Regions from separate parts of the Mesorhizobium bavaricum genome, predicted to be linked through region 2. Evidence: predicted binding sites of a transcription regulator. Region 2 holds the regulator's gene; each other region holds the start of a gene.
The links. Region 2 encodes PhoB, which activates phosphate uptake and scavenging genes when phosphate is short. Its sites were predicted from a motif close to TGTCATNNANCTGTCAT; they were not measured.

Region 1 (2,196 bases), 310 kb from region 2:
CGGGGTGACCGCCTTCGGGTCCTTGAGAACGACGCTGGCGTAGCCGGAAGCGCCGAGTTCGGCGAAGTCGAGCGTACCGCCGAGCAGGCCCTGGATGACGCCGTCATAGTCGGCGGCGGGGAACAGCGAGACCTTTTCGAAGCCGAATTCGGCCTTCAGATGGTCGGCGAGGCACTGGTAGTTGCGCAGCCGGTCGGTCTCGTTTTCACCGCCGAGAATGCCGACGCGGAATTCCTTCATATCGGCGGCGTGAGCCATGCTGGTCGCCATGGCGAGCACCGAAACGGCGCTGAAAACCTTCTTCCTGAACATGGATATCTCTCCTGTAGGTTCCAGCCCCGCGCCGGCAGCGTTCGTAATTTTGACAGGTGCCCTTGACGCGGGCTGGCGATCCAGGCCGCTCTCAATATCCCGGGAAAGCGGGCTCGAGCGGTCCGGCGGATGCGGCGATCTTTTGCTTGAAGGCAACGCTGGTCGAGGTGATGGCCTCGGAGATTTCGCCGCCATTGCTGTCGGCGCCATAGACGAGACGCACGGCCTCGCGGTTGAGCTCTTCCGGCGTGCCGTCGAAGACGACCTTGCCGGCAGCCATGCCAATAATGCGGTTGCAGTAGGTGCGGGCGGTGTCCAGCGTGTGAAGATTGGTGACGACGGTGATGCCTTCGCGCAGATTGATGTCCTGCAGTGAATCCATCACCACCTTGGCATTGAGCGGGTCGAGCGAGGCGATCGGCTCGTCGGCGAGGATCACCTTGGGCTGCTGCATCATGGCGCGAGCAATGGCGACGCGCTGTTGCTGGCCACCCGACAAGGTGCCGGCGGGCTGCAATGCGGTGCGGGCGATGTCGAGCCGCTCCAGTGCGGCGACTGCCTCGGCGCATTCGGCGCGGGAGAACATTCCGAACATATTGGTGAGGGTCGAACGGTGGTTCAGCTTGCCGAGCAGCACATTGGTCAGCACGTCGAGGCGCGGCACCAGGTTGAACTGTTGGAAGATCATGGCGCAATCGCGCTGCCAGCGCCGCAGCGGTGAACCGCGCAATTGGGAGACCTCGGCGCCGTCAAAAAAAATCGACCCCTGGCTGGGATCGATGAGACGGTTGATCATGCGTAGAAGGGTCGACTTGCCAGCACCCGAACGGCCGATAATGCCGACCATCTCACCCTGCGGGATCGAGATGTTGATGTCGCTTACGGCAGTGTTCTTGCCAAATCGTCGGGTGACGCCGCGGATTTCGAGCGTGGCTGACATGATGGTTTCCAGTCCAGTCGCGGTTGAAGGTCTGTCAGCCTTGGCTAGCGCAGCGCCATGAACCTGCGGTGTCGGATTGATGTCAGTTTTGTTACCGCCTACAGGCGCTGCGTCAGGCGCCTGTTGCCGTCGATCAGCCGAGCACCAGCAATTCCTCGAAATGCTCCATGTCCTTGAAGCTGCAGAAGGCCGGAGCCCGGATCTCGATCACGGAGGCCTGCTGCTCGAAAAGCGCGAGAGAGTCATCGAACAGGTCCTGCCATGCTGCTGCCCTGTCATCCGCAAGACGCTGGATCTGATAGGCGAAGGTGATGTGGAAGACATAGCTGTCGTGGTCGGGGTGGCGGCAACCCAACGGCACTGCCAGTGCATCGCGCCAGGCGCGCATGATGCGCACGTCGTCGTCCGTTGCGCCGGCAACGGTGAGGCCGGTCGGCACGATCTCGATCACCTTGATGGCGCGTCCTGCCCCGGCGATGTGTCAGGGATATGAAACAGGCTCACCCATGACAATGATGTGATGGCTTATCCGCCATATTTTTCCAGAAAGGCCTCGGCCGACAGTTCCCGGAAATCATCTAGCGCTGTCCGCAGCTTGGCATGGTCCCAGTCCCACCAGGCGAGCGCCTGGTAGCGTTCCGCGGTGCGGCGGTCGAAGCGCTCGCGGATCGGTCTGGCCGGCACGCCGCCGACGACGGTGTAGGGCGCAACATCCTTCGACACGACGGCCCCGGCACCGACCGCGGCACCATCGCCGACGGTGACGCCGGGCAGGATGGTCGAGCCGTGGCCGAGCCAGGTGTCGTGGCCGATGGTGACGCGCTTGGCGCGGCGCTGGGCGAAGAACTCGCTCTCGTGCTCGGCGTCGTCCCAATAGTCTGAAGCGCGATAGGTGAAATGGTGCAGCGTCGGCCGCCATGTCGGGTGGTTGGTGGCGTTGATGC
Region 2 (2,196 bases):
TGAACTTCCTCTCCGTCGCCGTCATCGACTATGCCGGCCAAGTGATCGCCGAGGAACAGCGCCGGCTCGACACGCTGACCATGTCGCGCGACGCGCTGGTCGGCGAATGCGTCGCCATCGTGCGGCGCCGCCTCGAAGATCCCGATCTCGACGTCCGCAATGTCGCCCGCATCGCGCTGGCGATCCAGGGCATCACCGACACGCGTGCCCGCGCCATGTTGTGGTCGCCGATCACGCCGCACACCGATATCGCCTTCGCCGACATACTCGAGGACGAGTTCGGCATTCCCGCCACCATGGAGAACGACTGCAACATGATGGCGGTGGCGCTGCGCTGGCGCGACCCTGATCGCTACCGCGACGACTTCATCGCCATCCTTTTGTCGCACGGCATCGGCATGGGCCTGGTGCTGAAGGGCGAACTGTTCACCGGTACCCATTCATCGGGCGGCGAGTTCGGCCACATGATCCATCGGCCGAACGGCGCGCTGTGCCGCTGCGGCCGGCGCGGCTGCGTCGAGGCCTATGCCGGCAACTACGCCATCTGGCGCAACGCAAGGCAGATGAGTGAGGACGCAGAACCAGTCGCCGATGTCAGCGACGCCGATATGCGCGCCCTGGCGACCGCGGCCCGCGAAAGCGATGGACCCGAGCGCGAGGCCTATCGCAAGGCCGGCGAAGCGCTCGGCTACGGTCTCGGCAGCCTCTTCGCGCTGATCGATCCGGCGCCGGTCGCCATGGTCGGTGTCAGCGCCGCGGCCTTCGACCTGATCGAGCCGGCATTGCGCGAGGCGATTGCCCAGACCGCAGGCGGCCAGCACTCGAAATCGATTTCCTTCGACACCGAGCCGAACGAACTGCCACTGATCCGCGAAGGCTGCGCCATGCGCGCACTGACCTTCGTCGACCAGGAAATTTTCGCGCTTGGCACTCACACAAGATCCGGCATCGTCGGCAAGAACGTCGCGTGAATCAGACGGGAGTCAATCTTCCCTGATCGCGTATCCCGCCCCACGAATGGTACGGATGACGTCGGGCATGCGGCCATTGTTGACCGCCTTGCGCAGCCGGCCGACATGCACGTCCACCGTGCGCTCGTCGATGTAGATCGTCTCGCCCCAGACATTGTCTAGCAGCTGGCTGCGCGAAAACACCCGACCGGGATGACGCATCATGAACTCGAGCAGGCGGAACTCGGTTGGTCCGAGCCGGATCTCGCTCTTCTTGCGATAGACCCGGTGCGATTCACGATCGAGCACGATGTCGCCGACCTTGAGCACGCTGGACAGCACTTCCGGCTTGGCGCGGCGCAGCAGCGCCTTGACCCTGGCCATGAATTCGGGGGTCGAGAACGGCTTGACCAGATAATCGTCGGCGCCGGTCGAGAGGCCGCGCACACGATCGCTTTCCTCGCCGCGCGCGGTCAGCATGATGATCGGCAGCCGCTCGGTCTCGGGACGCATTCTTAGCCGGCGGCAGAGTTCGATGCCGGAAACCGCCGGCACCATCCAGTCGAGCACCAGAAGGTCGGGGACGTTCTCCTGCAGCCGGATTTCGGCCTCGTCGCCGCGCGTCACCACCTCGACCTGGTAACCCTCGGACTCCAGATTGTAGCGGAGCAGCACGCCCAGCGGCTCTTCGTCCTCCACCACCATGATGCGTGGCGCGATCATCGACTGGTCACCCCTGTCATCATGCCGCCGGCGCGGACATTGTCGTCTCGTCCTGCTTCGGACGATTGGCGGGCAACTGCGTACCGGTCAGAACATAATACGCATTCTCCGCGATGTTGGTGACGTGATCGCCGATCCGCTCGAGGTTCTTGGCGCAGAACAGAAGATGCGTGCAGGCGGTGATGTTGCGCGGGTCTTCCATCATGTAGGTCAGGAGTTCGCGGAACACGGAGGTGTATTTGACGTCGATGCGCTCGTCGTCTGCGCGCAGTTTCGCCAGGGCCGCGGCGTCGCGCGCCGCATATTCCTCGATGACACCCTGCACCTGGATCAGCACCAGCTGCGCCATTCCGTCAATGGAATGCGACAGGTCGCGCGGCGTGACGCTGAGGCCGACGGTGCCGACGCGCTTGGCGATGTTCTTGGCAAGGTCGCCAATGCGTTCGAGATCGCCGGCCATGCGGATCGAACCGACGACATGGCGCAGATCGTCGGCCATCGGCTGCCGCTTGGCGATCAGCGT
Region 3 (2,196 bases), 3.2 Mb from region 2:
ATCAGTCTGTCGAATTCGATGCGGATCACCGAACCGCGGCGGCGGCGCTTCAGCGCTGTCTCGAACAGGCGCACCAGATCCTCGGATTCCTCCTCGACCTCGATATCACTGTCACGGATGATGCGGAATGTGCCGGAGCCCTTGACCTCGTAGCCGGGAAACAGCTTGCCGATATAGAGGCCGACCGCCTCTTCCAGCGGGATGAAGCGGACATGGTGCTTGCGATCCGGCAGACGGATGAAGCGCTTCAGCGCCACCGGCAGGCGCAGCAGCGCGCTCATCTCCTCGCCGTTCTTACGATGGCGCAATTGCAGCGCCATCGAGAAGCCGAGATTGGGAATGAACGGGAACGGATGTGCCGGGTCGATCGACAGCGGGGTGAGCACCGGAAACACCTGCTCCTGAAAATGGTCTTCCAGCCAGACCTTTTCGTCCTTGGTCAGCGCATCGCGGGTGATGCTCTCGATGCCCTCCTTGTTGAGCAGCACGGTGAGCGCCGAAAGGCTCTTCTGTTGGTCTTCCTGCAGCCGCTCGACCTCCCGCAGCAGCTGTTCGAGCTGCTGTTCGGGGGTTCGGCCGTCGGGGCTCTTCAGCGTGATACCCTCGCGCACCTGGCCAGCAAGACCGGCGACGCGGACCATGAAGAACTCGTCCAGATTAGCTGCCGAGATCGACAGGAAGCGGACGCGCTCGAGCAGCGGATGATTGAGATTCAGCGATTCCTCGAGAACGCGCCGGTTGAACTGCAGCCAGGAAAACTCCCGGTTGACAAAGCGATCCGGGTTGCCGCCCTCCGGGCGAACCACCTCGATATTCACGAATTCGCTCTGCACCGGCTTCAGTTCGTTCATGATTCCCGTTCTTCCCCGCAACCGCTCGCCGGTTAACCGGCTTAACTTATCCTCTGACAGGCTTTTGCGACAGTTTGATTTCATCGAACTTGCAAAGAGACCGGTTATGATCCAGATGCAGAGAGACTGCATTAAGGAGACGACGATGGCAGGCGGTTCCATTCCCCATTTTCAGAACGATGCGGGCCACCCGGCAATCGACATCGGCGTCAAGGAATTCATGTGCACGGGCGCCAACCCGCCTTTCGACCATCCGCACGTGTTTCTCGACATGGGCGACGACAATGATAAAGTCTGCCCCTATTGCTCGACGCTCTACCGCTATTCGCCAAAGCTGAAGGCGACGGAAACGCTGCCGGCCGGCTGCACCTACATCGACCAGGCTGCCTGATTCTTTCGCGACAAGCCCAATGGACGACACGCGGTCCCGGCAAGTCGTTATCGCCGGGGCCGGCGTTGCCGGGCTAACCGCTGCCGTTGCTTTCGCCGAACGCGGCTACCTTGTGCAGGTGTTCGAACAGGCGCAGCGCCTGGAAGCGGCCGGCGCCGGCATCCAGCTTTCTCCCAATGCAACACGCATCCTTCGCCAGCTTGGGGTGCTCGACCGACTGCTGCCGGCAGCGGTACGGCCGGAAGCCGTGGTACTGAAGGACGCCGCAACGTTGCGCGAACTGGCACGTGTGCCGCTCGGACAAGCCGCCGAAGCCCGTTGGCAGGCACCCTATCTCGTCGCCCACAGGGCCGACCTGCAGAGCGCCCTGACCGCACGCGTTGCCGAGATGCCGAACATTCTTCTGACCACCGGCGCGCAGGTCAGCAGCATTGCCAAAGGCATCCATGGTGTCACCGTGGCTGCCGAGATGGCTGGCGAAACAGTCGAGGCCGGGGGCTTGCTGCTGGTCGGCGCCGATGGCGTTTGGTCATCGCTGCGCGGGCTTATCGACACAACCAAAGGGGCGGCCTCGCCGAGAAGTCACTTTTCGGGCGAGCTGGCCTGGCGGGCCACCATTCCGGCCGACAGCGCTGCCGGACAAGCCTTTGCCGCGATCGGTGCCATCAATTGCGTCACCACCTTCCTGCATCCCGGCTTCCACATGGTCGCCTATCCCGTCAGCAAAGGCGCTGCCTTCAATCTTGCCGCCTTCACCAAGGGCGAACGAATTGCCGAGGGCTGGTCCGGCAACGCCGACACCAGGATCTTGACCGGTGCCCTGCGCGGTACGGCGGCAGCGCTCGCCCGTCTGGTCGAGGAAGCCGGCCCGTGGACGGCGTGGCCGATCCATACGGTCGACAGCAAACAACCTTGGACGACCGATAGCATGGCGCTGGTCGGCGATGCCGCGCA

Region 1: a site for PhoB is predicted at 1,321-1,337, ahead of phnC (phosphonate ABC transporter ATP-binding protein). Genes of this name have one in related genera too.
Region 3: a site for PhoB is predicted at 918-934, ahead of AC1RZR_RS26100 (RNA degradosome polyphosphate kinase). Genes of this name have one in related genera too.

The regions. Positions count from the first base shown of each region.
Region 1 is NZ_CM165566.1:2,049,459-2,051,654, forward strand. Features, by position in the region: gene phnD (phosphonate ABC transporter substrate-binding protein) at 1-312, opposite strand, end outside; gene phnC (phosphonate ABC transporter ATP-binding protein) at 404-1,252, opposite strand; gene AC1RZR_RS09990 (hypothetical protein) at 1,386-1,703, opposite strand; gene AC1RZR_RS09995 (DapH/DapD/GlmU-related protein) at 1,778-2,196, opposite strand, start outside.
Region 2 is NZ_CM165566.1:1,740,438-1,742,633, reverse strand. Features, by position in the region: gene AC1RZR_RS08540 (ROK family protein) at 1-971, shown strand, start outside; gene phoB (phosphate regulon transcriptional regulator PhoB) at 984-1,673, opposite strand; gene phoU (phosphate signaling complex protein PhoU) at 1,693-2,196, opposite strand, start outside.
Region 3 is NZ_CM165566.1:5,324,563-5,326,758, forward strand. Features, by position in the region: gene AC1RZR_RS26100 (RNA degradosome polyphosphate kinase) at 1-851, opposite strand, end outside; gene AC1RZR_RS26105 (zinc-finger domain-containing protein) at 997-1,242, shown strand; gene AC1RZR_RS26110 (FAD-dependent monooxygenase) at 1,262-2,196, shown strand, end outside.